One region of the Streptomyces sp. JLBJ103 genome, then DNA from elsewhere that is predicted to be linked to it. Evidence: riboswitches for the same ligand, from Rfam matches in the RefSeq annotation. Region 1 holds a riboswitch; the other holds the start of a gene.
What was found. Region 1 has a riboswitch for cyclic di-AMP ahead of AC4BEG_RS19845 (C40 family peptidase). Riboswitches for the same ligand answer to the same signal wherever they lie in the genome.

Region 1 (7,790 bases):
GGACGGCACCGCCTGCGCCAGCACCACCGCCCCCGTACGCTCCAGGGTTTCGGCGAGCGGCGGCAGCGGGCCCGGCGCCAGCCGGGGCGCGGGGCGCTCGGCCGCGCTGGTACGGACGGCGGCGAGCCGCAGCGGGGTGTCGCCGGACGCGTTCAGGAGGCGGTCGGCATAGGCCCGGCCCACCGGGCCGTAACCCGACAGCACCACCGGGGCTTCAGAGGACATGGCACACATGGCCCCAGTCTCCACCGGCCGCGTTTCCGCAGCCCACGCCGGGGCGCTGCGCTACGCGGGGCGGGTTGCGCCCGCGAAGGGCATCTGGTCGATGGGGGCCACGCGGACCGGGGCGCCGGGGTGAGGGGCGTGGATCATGCGGCCGTTGCCGATGTAGATCCCGACGTGACTGATGCCCGAATAGAAGAAGACGAGGTCGCCGGGGGTCAGTTGGGAGCGGCTGATCCGGTGGCCCGCGTTGATCTGGGTGTAGGTGGTGCGCGGCAGTGAGACCCCGGCGGCGCTCCAGGCGGCCTGGGTGAGTCCGGAGCAGTCGTAGCCGTGGGGACCGGTGGCGCCCCAGACGTACGGCTTGCCGAGGGCCCCGTAGGCGAAGGCGATGGCGCGGGCGGCCCGGCCGGTGGTGGCGGTGGTGGCGGCGGGGGCCGGGGCTGTGTGGCCGGCTTGGGTGGCCTCAGTGCTGGGCTCGTGGGCCTGGGCCCGGAGGCGGTGGCGCTGCTCCGCGGTCAGCCGGTCCAGGAGCCGGTCGGCGGCGGCGAGTTTCTTCTCGATGGCCTGTTTGTGGCGGGAGAGCGCCTCCTGCGAGGCGCGCAGTTCGGCCAGCCGGTCGGCCGCCGCGGTGCGTACCTGGCGCAGCGCCTTCTGCTGGCGGGTGATGCCGCTGATGGTGACGGCCTGGCGCCCGGCCGCGCGCTCCGCGAGCGAGGCCCGCTGGAGGTATTCGTCGGGGGAGGAGGACAGCGCGAGCTGGAGGGTGGGGGCGACGGTACCGGCCCGGTACTGGGCGGTGGCGTACGCGCCGAGGGTGTTGCGCGCGGTATTCAGCCGGGCGGTTCTGCGGGCGGCCTCGTCGCGGAGTTCACCCAGTGCGCGGCGGGCCGTGTCGGCCTTCTCCCGGGCGCCGTTGTACTTCTCGGTGGCCTCTTCGGCCTCCTGTTGGTACCGGTCGACCCTGGCCTTCACCTGAGCGGTGGTGAGATGGGGGTCGGCGTGCCCGGTGCCCTCGAGGGTGGTCGCGGAGGCGGCGCCGGTGAGGGCGAGGAGCGCGGCCGTCCGGGCGGTGCTGCTGACGAGCGAGCGTTTGGGCTTGCTGCGCGACTTCCTGTGCGACGCCACGGCGGCGGTACACCTTCCTGGCTGAGTGGGTGGTGCTGGTGGTCCTGGCTGGGTGGGTAGTCCTGGCTGAGCGGGTGGTGCTGGTCTGTCGGGGACCGGGAGATGGCAGCCCACCCAAGAGGCGGGGACCCTCCGTTGACGGGAGGCGGACTGCCATCTGGAGGAGGAAGCTAGGCCGGGGGACGGGGGCGGTGCGGGGTGATGCACGGGAATGGACGCATTTCGTCGTTCCTGTGCCATGGGCTGATCACGGGACGTGCGGGGTGGGTGGCACTGCGTGGTGGCCGTGACCGAAGCCGGGATCAGGGCCCACCCAGGTGAAAGGTGGTGCTATGTGCGGCGCTAGTGTCCGTGCGTATGGACGTCCTCATCAATGCCTTTGTCGGTTTGCACATCGTCGGTATAGCCGCGCTGCTGGGCGGATTTCTCTCCCAGATGAAGCAGATGAGTGCGGGCACCGCACGGATGACCCCCGGAATGCTGCACGGGGCGCTGACCATGCTGGTGACCGGAGTGGCACTGGTCGGCCTCAACCAGGCCGACGGCGGCGCCGTCAACAACATCAAGATCGGGGTCAAGCTGGCGCTGTTGATCGTGGTGCTGTGCCTGGTCTATGTGAAGCGGGACGAGGAGAAGGTGGAGTCGGCCGCGTTCGGGGCGGTCGGTGCCCTCACCACCGTGAACATCTTCATCGCCGTGCTGTGGACCTGATCTTCCCCGGTCGCCGCCCACTTCGATCAATAACGGCTTGATACCGCATATCAATTCGTGCGCAACCCTTTGCACTCGCGAGCTGTCTTAAGAGCACAAGACGGCCGGAGGGAGCGGGTAATGGGGGTAGTGGGGGCGCACAGAGGGCTCACGAGCGACAAGGGCCCAGGGTTTTTCAGGCGGTTCGGGACCAGGCGGATACGGCGTACGGGAGTCGCGCTGGGTCTGGCGGGGATGGTGATGCCGCTCGCGGTCGCCCTCGCCACCCCGGCTCAGGCCGCACCGTCGTGTACGACGAGCGCCGGGCCGTATCAGAAGAAGGTCGAGAAGTTCCTCGGCCGCCCGGTGGACGGACGGCAGTCGCGCACCGACTGCCTGGCGATCCAGAAGTTCCAGATCAACAACGGCATCAGCCCGACCATCGGCTATGCCGGGCCCATCACCTGGGGGGTGATGAGCCTGAAGAACGCGCAGCGGGCGGCGGGCCACAACCCCAACGCGGCGGGGAGGTGCCCCACCAACAGGGGCCGGATCGCCTGCGTTGACCTCACCCGCCAGCTGAGCTGGGTCCAGGACGGCTCCCGGCTGGTCTACGGACCGGTGCCGGTGCGCACGGGGCGTGACCGCTATGAGACCCGGACGGGTCTGAAGAAGATCTACTGGCGGGACATCGACCACTGGTCGACGATCTACGACGTCGCCATGCCGTACAGCCAGTTCTTCGACGGCGGTCAGGCGTTCCACTCGATCGCGGGGAGTGTGTGGTCCCCGCCCGGCTCCCATGGCTGCGTCAACATGCGTAAGGGCGACGCCAAGAAGTACTGGAGCCTGCTGAGGAACGGCGACGACGTCTACGTCTACGGCCGCAAGCCCGGCACGTAACGGCCTGCGGCCCGCGCTCGGCGTACGGCCACGCGCCCCCGTCCCAGCTGCGCAGCTGGGACGGGGGCGCGTGCCATGCATGGTGCCGAGGGTCCGCCCCTCACACGACGGGGCGCGGCCCGGACGTCAGGCGGGGCGCACGCTGCCGTAGATCGGCATTTCGGTGATCGGCGCCTTCTTCACGGTGTCACCCGGCTTCGGCGCGTGGATCATCATCCCGTCGCCGATGTAGAGCCCGACATGGCTGATGTCGTCGTAGAAGAAGACCAGATCGCCTGGTTTGAGGTCGGACGTCGACACCCGCGTCCCGACCTTCACCTGGTCCCAGGTGGTGCGCGGCAGGGACACCCCGGCGGACTTCCAGGCCGCCTGGGTCAGCCCCGAGCAGTCGAAGGAGTTGGGGCCGGTGGCGCCCCAGACGTACGGCTTGCCGATCTGTGCCTGGGCGAAGGCGACCGCCTGCGCCGCCTTGGTGCTGGTGGAGGGGGCAGGAGTGGAAGGAGCGGACGGCGTGGACGAGCCGGAGCTGTCGTTGGACTCCTGCTGCCGCTGACGTTCGGCCGCGGCCTGCCGCTGACGTTCGGCCTCCGCCTGCCGCTGCTTCTCGGCGAGTGCGGCCGCCTTGCGCCGGGCCTCCTCCTGCTTCGCCTTCTCGATCGCCGCCAGCCGTGCCTTCTCCTTGGCGGTCAGGTTCGACAGCAGGCGCCGCGCCTCGGACAGCTTGGTCTGGACGGCCTGCTTCTTCGTCTTGAGCGTCTTCTGCGACGAGGTCAGCGAGGCGAGGCTCTTGGTGGCGGTGGCGCGCTCCTTGGCCGCCTTGGTGCGCTCCGTCTGGAACTCCTCGACGGCCTCCTTCTGGCGGCCGGTGAGCCGGTCCATCAGATGCGACTGGTCGAAGACGTCGCGCGGGTCGGAGGAGAAGAGCATGGCGGCGGTGCTGGTGGCCATGCCGCCGCTGCGGTACTGGGCCGCGGCGTAGGTGCCGAGCGTGCGCCGGGCCTCGTTGAGCTTCTCGGTGCGCTTGGCGACGCTGTCCAGCAGCTTGTCGACCTTGGCGCGCTGGGTCTCGGTGCGCTCCTTGGCGGCGTTGTAGCCCTGGGTGGCGCTCTCCGCCTGGTGGTAAAGGGTGTCGACCTTCTTCTTGACCTCTTCGATCGACTGGGTGGCGGGCTTGGGATCGCCGGGCGCGGCGTTCGCCGCCTGGGAGAGCAGGGTGACCGAGGCCAGGGCGGCCGTGGTGACCCCGACGGCGGTCCGGCGGCTCTGACCGTTCAGCGCTGCCGGTATTCGGGTCCGCGGCTTGCGGTGCGACGCCAAGGGAGGCGACTCCTTCCGTGGACCGCCTACCGGGTTAGCTGTCGGGTTCGGGCGGAACGGAAGGCTGCCCTACGGCCCGTCCGGGCGGCACGGTGTGCCGTCGCCGGGCCGATTCACCCCGGTGGAACGTGTGGGTCCCCGGCTCCGGCTGCCTCGCGACGTGGCCGGACTCGGCGGAGGCCGTCCGTGCCGACGTGGTTCGCCGACAGGTGTTCGGACTGCCTGACGGAGGACGGTAGCCAACTCGTGGGGCTCCTGTGAAGGCTGGTGTTCCTTTTGCCCGAAACCGTTTCGTGATGTTCGCACGTAGGCTGTCAGTGGCGCGGCCTAGACTCGGTGAGCGATGAGCAGCCTCTTTGACGACAGCTTCCTGGCGGACCTCGGACCCTCGGGCGAGGAGCCCCCACCGCCCGAGGACCACGAGCACCACGAGGGCCCCGAGCACCACGGTCCCGGCGGTGGTGAGGACGTACCGCACCACCTCTTCAGCGGCGATTTCGACGCGCCCGTGCCGAGCGTGCCCCGGGAGGCGTACTACCGGGACGGCGCGGCGCGGCCGGCCGTGGACCCGGCGGCCCTGCTCGAGGGGCTGAACGAGCAGCAGCGTGCCGCCGTGGAGCACACCGGCTCACCGCTGCTGATCGTCGCGGGCGCCGGTTCCGGCAAGACCCGGGTGCTCACCCACCGCATCGCGTATCTGCTCGGCGCGCGCGGAGTGCACCCCGGCCAGATCCTCGCCATCACCTTCACCAACAAGGCCGCGGGCGAGATGAAGGAGCGGGTGGAGGAGCTGGTCGGACCACGGGCGCATGCCATGTGGGTCTCCACCTTCCACAGCGCCTGTGTGCGCATCCTGCGCCGCGAGTCCAAGAAGCTGGGCTTCACCTCATCGTTCTCGATCTACGACGCGGCCGATTCCAAGCGGTTGATGGCGCTGGTCTGCCGGGATCTGGACCTGGACCCCAAGCGGTTCCCGCCCAAGTCCTTCAGCGCCAAGATCTCCAACCTGAAGAACGAGCTGATCGACGAGGAGACCTTCGCCGGGCAGGCCGCGGACGGCTTCGAGAAGACGCTCGCCGAGGCGTATGCGATGTACCAGTCGAGGCTGCGCGAGGCCAACGCGCTGGACTTTGACGACATCATCATGACCACGGTCAATCTGCTCCAGGCGTTCCCCGATGTCGCCGAGCACTACCGCCGCCGGTTCCGCCATGTGCTGGTCGACGAGTACCAGGACACCAACCACGCGCAGTACACCCTGGTGCGCGAGCTGGTCGGCACGGACACCGAGGAGACCACGGCCGGCGAGCTGTGCGTGGTGGGCGACGCCGACCAGTCCATCTACGCTTTCCGCGGCGCCACCATCCGTAACATCCTCCAGTTCGAGGAGGACTACCCGGACGCGCGGACCATCCTGCTGGAGCAGAACTACCGCTCCACACAGACCATCCTCAGCGCGGCCAACGCGGTCATCGAGCGCAATGAGAACCGCCGCCCGAAGAACCTGTGGACCGAGGCCGGTGCCGGGGCCACCATCACCGGCTATGTGGCCGACACCGAGCACGACGAGGCCCAGTTCGTCGCCGATGAGATCGACCGGCTGACGGACGCGGGCGACGCCAAGGCGGGGGATGTCGCCGTCTTCTACCGCACCAACGCCCAGTCCCGTGTCTTCGAGGAAATCTTCATCCGCGTCGGGCTGCCGTACAAGGTCGTCGGCGGAGTGCGCTTCTACGAGCGCAAGGAGGTCCGGGACGTCCTCGCCTATCTGCGGGTGCTGGCCAACCCCGAGGACAACGTCCCGCTGCGCCGCATTCTGAACGTGCCCAAGCGCGGTATCGGCGAGCGCGCCGAGGCGATGATCGACGCGCTGGCGCTGCGCGAGAAGATCACCTTCCCGCAGGCGCTGCGCCGGGTCGACGAGGCGTACGGCATGGCCGCCCGCTCGGCGAACGCGGTGAAGCGGTTCAACACGCTGATGGAGGAGCTGCGCACCATCGTGGAGTCGGGCGCGGGCCCGGCCACGGTGCTGGAGGCGGTGCTCGAGCGCACCGGCTATCTCGCGGAGCTCCAGGCGTCCACGGACCCGCAGGACGAGACCCGGATCGAGAACCTCCAGGAGCTGGCCGCCGTGGCCCTGGAGTTCGAGCAGGACCGGGGTGAGGAGAACCCCGGTACGCTCGCCGAGTTCCTGGAGCAGGTCGCGCTGGTCGCCGACTCCGACCAGATCCCGGACGAGGACCTGGAGGGCACCGGGGTCATCACGCTGATGACGCTGCACACGGCCAAGGGTCTTGAGTTCCCCGTCGTCTTCCTCAGCGGTCTGGAGGACGGCGTCTTCCCGCATATGCGGGCGCTCGGTCAGACCAAGGAGCTGGAGGAGGAGCGGCGGCTCGCCTATGTGGGGATCACACGCGCGCGCGAGCGGCTGTATCTGACGCGTTCGACGATGCGGAGTGCGTGGGGGCAGCCCGCGTACAACCCGCCCTCCCGCTTCCTGGAGGAGATCCCGGACCAGTATGTGCGGTGGCGCCGGACCGGTCCGGCCACCCCGTCGGCGTCCATGGGCGCCATCGCGGGCGGCTCCGGGTTCTCGGGCGGCGGGCTCTCGGGCGGTGGGTCGTCGCGGACGCGCGCGGGGGCGAGCGGTTTCGCCACCCGGCGGGCGAAGGAGCGGCCAGCCGTCTCCCTGGCCATCGGCGACCGGGTCACCCATGACAGCTTCGGGCTCGGCACCGTCGTGGCGGTGAAGGGCAGCGGGGACAACGCGGAGGCCACGATCGACTTTGGCGACGAGAAGCCGAAGCGGCTGCTGCTGCGGTACGCGCCGGTCGAGAAGCTGTAGCTGGAGGGGCGGACTTCAGGGGCGGACTTCGGGGGCTGGGGTGACGACGGGGGCGTTCGGGGGGCGCGTCGAGGTTACGACGGGTTGAGGCCGTGGCCGCGCAGCCAGGGCAGCGGGTCGACGGCCGCCCCGCCCCCGGGGTGCACCTCGAAGTGCAAGTGCGGGCCGGTGGAGTTGCCCGAGTCCCCGGAGAAGGCGATGGTGTCGCCCGCCTTGACGGTCCCGGAGCGGATCTTGGCGCTGCTGAGATGGCAGTACCAGGTCTCCGTGCCGTCCGGACTGGTCAATATGACCATGTTGCCGTAGGCGTCGTTCCACTGGGTCCGCACGGTGCCGTCGGTCGCGGCCATGACGGGGGTGCCGTAGCTGACCGGGAAGTCGATACCGGTGTGCAGGGACATCCAGTTGATGCCCGCCTGGCCGTAGGTGGCGCTCAGGCCGTGCTCGGCGACGGGGAGCGCGAACTTGGGGCGCAGTGCCTCCTTGCGCGCGGCCTCCACGGCCTTGCGCTTCTTCTCGGCGGCCTGGCGTGCCTGGAGGTCGATGCGCTCCTGGGTGCGGCTGGCGCGGTCCCGGAAGTCGTCGGCGCCTTCGCGGACTTCGGCGAGCTGGCTGTCCAGCTTGCTGTTGGCGGCGGCGGCCTTGACGGGCGGCGCGGCGGGGGCGGCCTGGGTGGCCGAACTGT
Region 2 (7,790 bases), 3.9 Mb from region 1:
GCCGCCGCCGTCGGAGTGGCCCTCACGGTGCTGATCTTCGTCCTGACCGTCACGGTCTCCCGGCTCGTCGAAGGGCGGCGGTCATGACCACACGTCTGGAACGCGGTGTCACCTACGGCATCCTCACCCTGTTCGCCGTCATCGCCCTCACCCCGGTGATCGGCATCCTCTCCACGGCCTTCGGCTCACAGGACTCCCTGGACACCGGGTTCTCGCTGCCCGAGGACGGACCGCACTGGAGCAACTTCACCGACGCCTGGAGCCGTGGCCACTTCGGCACCTACCTCGGCAACTCGCTGCTGGTCACCGCGGTCGTCGTGGCGGTCACGACGGTGCTGGCCGTCCTGGCCGCGTACGCCTTCGGCGTGATGCGCTTCCCCGGCTCCACCGTGCTGTTCCACCTCTTCGTCATCGGGCTCACCCTGCCGCAGGAGGCCCTGGTCGTCCCGCTCTACTTCGATCTGCGCTGGGCCGGACTCACCGACACCTACTGGGCGTTGATCCTGCCGCAGACCGCGCAGTCCCTGGCCTTCGGCGTGTTCTGGATGCGCACCTACTTCCGGGGCAGCGCACGGGCGGTGATCGAGGCGGCCCGGATCGACGGCGCGGACACCTGGACCACCCTGTGGCGGGTGCTCGTCCCGATGGGCCGCCCGGCGATCTCCACCATGGTGGTCATCACCTTCATGTGGACCTGGAACGAGTTCCTGATGGCACTGGTGATGGTCAGCGACGAGGCCCATCGCACCGTCCCGCTGGGCCTCGCCTTCTTCCAGGGACAGCACAGCTCCGACGCGGCCCTGCTCGCGGCGGCCTCGGTGCTCATCGCGCTGCCGGTGGTGGTGGTCTACGTGGCGCTCCAGCGCCGCTTCATCGAAGGGATGCTCGGCGGCGCGGTCAAGGAGTGAGCCCGGCCACCGGCAGCGTGGAGGGCGTACGGCTGACCTCCCGGCCCAGCTTGGACAGCGACCGGGCGAAGGCGGCGGCGTCGTGCACCGCCGCCCCGCCCGTGTCGTTGTTGAAGTACGCGTACACCGCGGCACCGCCCGGCCAGGTCTCGTCCACCCGGTGCGCCCAGGTGGCCAGCGCCTGGGCGCCGTAGCGCGGGGCCGGGTGGGCGCGGCCGCCGTGGAAGCGCAGATAGCCCCACCCGGCGGTGCGCCACAGCGGGGCGGCCGGTCGCGATCCGGCGTCCGCCCAGCACAGCGCGGCGCCGTGCCGCTCCAGCACCGCGCGCACCTCATCGGTCCACCAGGACGTGTGGCGCGGTTCGACGGCCACCCGGCTCCCGGCGGGGAAGCAGCCCAGAGCGGTGTCCAGCAGCGCGGGATCGGCGCGCAGGGTGGGCGGGAGCTGGAGCAGGACGGGGCCGAGCCGGTCGCCGAGGCCCTGTGCGTGCGACATCAGCCGCTCCACCGGCTCCCGCGGGTCGCGCAGCCGCTTGATGTGGGTGAGATAGCGGCTGGCCTTGAGCGCCATCACAAAGCCGTCGGGGGTGCGGTTCCGCCAGGTGACGAACTGGTCGTGGTCGGGCAGCCGGTAGAAGGCGTTGTTGCTCTCGACGGTGGCGAAGGCACACGCGTACTCCTCCAGCCACAGCCGCTGTGGGCAGTCGGCCGGATAGAGATCGCCCCGCCAGTCCTTGTACTGCCAGCCCGACGTGCCGATCAGGACGGTCATGCCTCGCCCGGGTGCCAGGCCGGCCACTGCCCCGGCCGGTCGGCCCAGTGGACCTGCTCCGGATCGTCGAAGTCGATGTCCGGGAAGGCCCGGCGGACGGTCGGCTCGAACTCCTCCCGTTCGAGGGGTTCACAGCCGAGGCCGCGCAGCCTCACCCGCCGGTAGCGGGTGTCGGCGTCGAAGGGCTCGACGAAGACGGGGTATCCGGACGTGCCCGGATGCGTCGTGTTCCTCATACCTCCAGGGTGCCTCCGGGGCGCGGAATACGCCCTGGAAGCCCGCGCGGCCGGTGCCGCCCGTTTGCGGCCCGGGGCAATGTCGGCTTGATTCGAAGGAGAGCCTTTGTGCCGGGGGTGAGCGATGATCTTCAGCGACCGCGTGGACGCCGGGCGGCGCCTCGCCGAGGCGCTGCGGCCGCTGCGCGACGAGCGGCCCGTGGTACTGGGGCTGCCCCGGGGCGGGGTGCCGGTGGCTTTCGAGGTCGCCCAGGCTCTCGGGGCCCCGCTGGACGTGATCATCGTCCGCAAGCTCGGCGTCCCCTACCACCGTGAGCTGGGCTTCGGCGCCATCGGCGAGGGCGGTGTGCGGGTGGTGCACGAGGCGATCATCCGGATGAGCCGGATCGGTGAGGAGGACCTCCAGGAGGTGGAGCGGACCGAGCAGGCGGAGCTGGTCCGCCAGGCCCGGCGGTTCCGCCGGGGGCGGCCGCGGATAGCGGTCGAGGGCCGGACGGTGATCGTCGTGGACGACGGGATCGCGACCGGGGCCACCGCGCGCGCGGCCTGCCGGGTGGCACGGGCGCAGGGGGCGGCCCGGGTCGTCCTGGCCGTCCCGGTGGCGCCGCCGGACGCGGTCGCGTCGCTGCGCGAGGACGCGGACGAGGTGGTGTGCCTGTCCACACCGCCGGAGTTCTCCGCGGTCGGCGAGTGGTACCAGGACTTCTCGCAGACCGGGGACGCCGAGGTCGTGGAGCTGCTGTCCCACTCGACCGGAGAGACCGGGGAGGCGCATCCTGGAGGGTGAGGTAGGAGGTGATCGCGATGGAGACGATCGTGGGATGCGACGTACAGATGGAATTCCGTGAGGTCGGCCCGCTGACCGAGGCGGTGGTCCGGCTGAGGATGCACGACGGCACCGAGATGCTGGCCCAGGGCCGCGCCAACCGCAACCCCGACGACCCGGCACAGCCGAGGGTCGGCGAGGAGATCGCGGCGGCGAGGGCGCTGAGCAACCTCGCCCACCGGCTGATCGGCAAGGCGGGCGGCGACATCGAGGAAGTCACACACACCAAGGCTCATCTGACGATGTAGGCCGCGGGGAAGCGGTGCCGTGGGGGAGATGCTGGGCTGCCCGGGCGGTGCACCGCCCGGGCAACCCGCTCGGCATGTGCCGGGCCGGTCAGATGGAGGCGCCCTTCTCAGATGGAGACGCCCTTCGACCGCAGATAGCTCAGCGGATTGACGTCCGAACCGTAGTCGGGACCGGTGCGCACCTCGAAGTGCACATGCGGTCCCGTGCTGTTGCCGGTCGAACCGGAGCTGCCTATCTTCTGGCCGCCCTTGACCGACTGGCCGACGTGGACCGAGAGCGCCGACATGTGCGCGTACTGGCTGTACATGCCGTCGGAGTGGCGCAGGACGACCTGGTAGCCGTACGCCCCGCCCCAGCCCGCCGCGACCACCTCGGCCGGGCCCACCGCCCGCACCTGGGTGCCCGCCGGCACGGGGAAGTCGGCGCCGGTGTGGTGGCCGCTGGACCAGTTGCCGGGCACCCCGTAGGCGGTGCCCACGTGGGTGCTGGCGACCGGTGTGGTGAAGGAGGAGGAACGGGTGGCGGTGTCCTGCCGCCCCTGCCCGGTGCCGGGGCTGGTGGCCCGCTGGGCGTCGGCGCCCGTCCTCGGCTTGGCCTGCGGGGCCCGGTCCTGTCCGCCCTGGGCATCGGTGTCGAGGGTGAGCCGCTGGCCGGGGAGGATCAGATTGGGGTCGTCGCCGATGGTCCGGCGGTTGGCGTCGTAGAGCGCCGACCATCCGCCGTCGACGTGCTCGGCACCGGCGATCCGGGAGAGGGTGTCACCCCCGGCCACGGTGTACGAGTCCGACCGCGGTGTGGCCTTGGTGGTGGCCTTGGGCGCGGCCTTCGGGGCAGCCTCGGGGGTGGCCTTCGGCGTCGACTTGGGCGCCGCCTTCGGGGTCTGCGCTCCGGAACCGCTGGAGCCGCCGGAGCCGGTCGAGACGTCCGGGGCCGGTCCGCCGCGCGTCAGCCCGGCCTTCACCGAGCAGACCGGCCAGGCGGTGGGGCCTTGGCTCGCGAGGACCTTCTGGGCCACGGTGATCTGCTCGGCCTTGGTGGCCAGGTCGGCCCGCGCGGCGTAGGAGCCGCCGCCGTATGCCTGCCAGGTGCTCTGGGAGAACTGGAGACCGCCGTAGTAGCCGTTTCCGGTGTTGATGCTCCAGTTGTTGCCGGACTCGCACTCCGCCACTTTGTCCCAGGTGTCGACGGAGGCGGCGTTCGCCTGGCCGACGCCGATGAGCGGCAGGGCCACTCCGGCGCCGCCCGCGGTGAACGCGAGTTGGGCGCGGGAGACGCGGCGAGGCTTAGGCCGGCGGTGACGTCCGCGTGCAGCCATTGAGCTCTTCCTCTCCTACGCCTGCGAGGTGAGCTGTCGGGTTCGGGCTGGAGTTGCCCGGCCGCACGCACGCGGCGCCATGGCCCCGTGGTGCGTCTTCACCCCAAGCCGTACCGCGTGGTCGCGCGGTACGGCGCCTACCTGGTTCCCCCGCTCCTGCCGTGACAGGTCGTCGTGTCACCCCTCAGCCGACGGCAGGACTCGGCGCTCCGGCGGAGGAGGCCCGCGCATGGAATGCGACGAGAGCCGCACAGTAAACACATCGATTTGGTCACGACAAGGTCTCGGTGTGTTGAGCAGGGCACCGGCCTCCGGACCCCTCACCCGGTGTCACTCTGTGCGTCGGATCTCCTTCGGAGAGCGAGACCGTTTTTTTCCGAATGAGTGTCAGAAACGTTACGACACCAAGGAATCCGTTGCCGTTGGTGATCTTTCCCTGGAAATCGATCAATTGGCGGATTCTGCTGTGACCTGCGTCACTGCATTTCCGATTCGACCGATTATGGCGAGATGTGCGCTATGCGGAATTTCTTGAAGAATGCAGCCAATGTGCCGGGTGACATAACGGAGTCAAAGCGGGGAAGGGTGAGCCAAGGGGGATGGACGGGAAGCATCGGGGCACGCGCCCTCGCGGTCGGTGCCCCGCCGATGGCTGACCTGGGGAGGTCACTCATGGCACAACGGCACGGCACGGCAGCACGGCGTACCACCACGGCCCGCTCCCGGCCACTGGTCCTGTCCGCGCTGCTCATGGGCGCGCTGGCCACGGCCACGGGGTGCGGCACCGACTCCGGCGCGGGGGCCTGGGCAGGCTCCGACGCCTCCGGTGCCGCCCGCACGTCGGACGCGGCGGGCGCCCCGCGTTCCTCGGACGCGTCGCGCGCCCCGCGTTCCTCGGACGGGTCCCAGGGCGCCGCCGCTCCGCGTGACCGCTCCGCGCCGTCCCGCGCCCGGTCCGCCACGGACGCCGACGCCCCGGCCGTGCGCCGCATCTGCTCCACACAAGCGCTGAAGCTGACCGTGGGCCGCAAGGACGTGGGCGCGGGCAATGTGTATCTGCCGCTGGTCCTGACCAACACCTCGACCTCGGCCTGCACCCTCACCGGATTCCCCGGGGTGTCCCTGCTCGACGCCGACGGCGCCCGCATAGGCGCCCCCGCCGTCCGGCGGGGCCCCTCGCACTCCACCGTCTCCCTGCCGCCGGGCGGCAGCGCCTCGGCGGTCCTGCACACCCTCAACGAGGGCGTGAACGACACCCCGTGCCGGAAGCCCGCCGCGACCATCCGGGCCTATCCGCCGGACTCCTTCCGGGCCATGACGACCGCGGCGCACTCCTTCCGCGTCTGCGGAGGGGTCTTCGATGTCGAAGCGGTCCGTTCCGGAGCGGGCACCTGACATCTGACAGCGGCATACCGGACCGATGTCACCTCGCGTAGAGGTGTCCGAAAATCTTGACAAGCCAGGCGCCGACTGGCTGTGTTCACCCTTTCGCAATCAAAATAGGTAGGTCACCATGAGGGGTGCCTCACGTGAGCCGGTGTGTAGCGTCCGGAGGGGGACGGTGTCATGGAGCGAGCCGCGACCGGGGTCGAGACGGAGCTGCTGGACCTTTCGGGAGCGACCCTCGAAGACCTTGACCGGAGCGATGGGCTTTCTTCGGTGACCCGGCGATTGCTCGACGCGGTCCAATTTCCACCGACCCTGGTGAACTCCTCCAGTTCCGGACAGAATTGCGGGAGCAAGGGAACCGCGGAATAGTGCCGCATCCCTCGCTTTCCGGAACAAGGTGGCCATGACGGCTGAGCGCTCCTTTCATCGCCTTTCGGAGCGGTGCTTCACCGAGTTGGGCCGGGGTTCGGGCGGTGTGTCGTCGGTGGCCGAGCTGCGATCCGGGCAGCGCAGCCGGACCATGCTCCTACTGCGCGCCCTGGTCGGCATCTGCGCCGACCACTCCGCGTTACCGGGCCCGCTCCCCGACGCCCGGGAGCCGTGGCGCCTTCTGATCCGGGCGGAGCGTGCGGCCCCGGCCGCCGTGGAGCGGGTCTTGCTGCACCCCCAGGCGGGCACCTGGCTCAACCGCTGTCTGCGCGGGCTGCGCGGCCGGGAACCGGTGAAAACGCCACTGTGGACCGAAATCGGCTATCTCCATGCCATGGCCGCTTCGGCCGCACTTCTCGCGGGAATCGACTTCCGTACCACGGTGGCGGTGCGCGAGGGCGGGGTGATCCTACCCGCCCTCGGTTTCGCCCGCCTCCCGGACCGGACGGCGGAAACCGCCGAGGTCGTCCGCGCCCCGGACGGGAAGACCACGCTGACCGCCGGACCGCATACGGTCCCGCTGCCTTTCGACCTCACCCGGAATGCGCCGGGATGGTACGGCCTCCGGCGATTGCGCGGCGAACACCAGGGGCATATCTGCGAGCCCTTCCTCGACGATGTCGACCCCTATCGCGATTTCCTGCGCACCACCCCGCCGGAAAGACTCACCGACGACGAGTGGAAGCACTGGCAGGGGTGTTTCGACACCGCATGGCGGCTGGTCGCGGAGCAGTCGCAGGTGGATCCTGGGGGGATCGCCGCATGTCTGGGCTCCCTCGTCCCCGTGCCCTACACCGCCCATCCCGATCTGTTCAGCGCCTCCTCCCCGGAAGCCCACGGATGTGTGCTGCTCGGCCGCCCCGACGACCCACTCGCGCTGGCCGCGTCGCTGGTGCACGAGGCGCAGCACATCAAGCTCAGCGCACTGATGGATCTGGTGCCGCTGATCGAAGGGGGCCTGGAGGAGGTCCACTACGCGCCCTGGCGGCTGGACCCCCGACCGCTGCGGGGTCTGCTGCACGGGGTGTACGCGTTCCTCGGTGTCACGGGGTTCTGGCGGGACCGGTGGCACCGCGCCGAGGACGGGCCCGCCCGGGACATCGCCGCGTTCGAGTTCGCCCTGCGCCGTGCGCAGACCGCGCGGGGGCTGCGGACACTCCTCGCCCACGCCCGGCTCACACCGCTCGGTGAAAGGTTCCTCCAGCTGGTGGAGGAGCGGCTCGCCGCGTGGTCGGCCGAGCCCGTCCCGCCGCTGCCGCGGCGCTGGGCGACGGATGTGCTCATCGACGCCGAACTCCTCTACCGGCTGCGCCACCTCAGGCCCGACCCCGCGCAGACCACCCGCTGGGCGCGGGCCTGGCGGGCGGGCAACGCCCCGCCGCGGGACCTGCCCGCCACCGCGGTCCGGCCGGCTCCCACCGGGATCCCGGCGCGCCCCGCGCTCGTCCGCCACCGGCTCATGGACCCGGCGGCGTTCGCCCGCCTCGACACGGACCGGAACGCAACGCTCCCCGACGGCACCACACCCGCCGGGGCCGATCTCGACTGGGCCGCGGACCGGGCCGCGGCCGCGCTGCGCGGCTACCGGGCCCGGCTGGCGACGGCCCCGGACGATCTGAGTGCCTGGGCGGGGCTCGCCCTCAGCATGCCGGACAGCACCGCGCGA

Region 2: it holds a riboswitch for cyclic di-AMP, as region 1 does, so the genes downstream of both, AC4BEG_RS02270 (transglycosylase family protein) here and AC4BEG_RS19845 (C40 family peptidase) in region 1, are expected to answer to the same signal.

The regions. Positions count from the first base shown of each region.
Region 1 is NZ_CM177089.1:4,489,555-4,497,344, forward strand. It holds gene AC4BEG_RS19825 (homoserine dehydrogenase) at 1-225, opposite strand, end outside; gene AC4BEG_RS19830 (C40 family peptidase) at 286-1,350, opposite strand; gene AC4BEG_RS19835 (hypothetical protein) at 1,708-2,061, shown strand; gene AC4BEG_RS19840 (L,D-transpeptidase) at 2,296-2,943, shown strand; gene AC4BEG_RS19845 (C40 family peptidase) at 3,070-4,260, opposite strand; cyclic di-AMP (ydaO/yuaA leader) riboswitch at 4,269-4,446, opposite strand; gene pcrA (DNA helicase PcrA) at 4,604-7,105, shown strand; gene AC4BEG_RS19855 (M23 family metallopeptidase) at 7,180-7,790, opposite strand, start outside.
Region 2 is NZ_CM177089.1:553,741-561,530, reverse strand. It holds gene AC4BEG_RS02300 (carbohydrate ABC transporter permease) at 1-87, shown strand, start outside; gene AC4BEG_RS02295 (carbohydrate ABC transporter permease) at 84-908, shown strand; gene AC4BEG_RS02290 (DUF72 domain-containing protein) at 898-1,680, opposite strand; gene AC4BEG_RS02285 (hypothetical protein) at 1,677-1,916, opposite strand; partial or broken gene AC4BEG_RS02280 (phosphoribosyltransferase) at 2,041-2,694, shown strand; gene AC4BEG_RS02275 (DUF1876 domain-containing protein) at 2,721-2,990, shown strand; gene AC4BEG_RS02270 (transglycosylase family protein) at 3,098-4,306, opposite strand; cyclic di-AMP (ydaO/yuaA leader) riboswitch at 4,312-4,488, opposite strand; gene AC4BEG_RS02265 (DUF4232 domain-containing protein) at 4,979-5,701, shown strand; gene AC4BEG_RS02260 (HEXXH motif domain-containing protein) at 6,099-7,790, shown strand, end outside.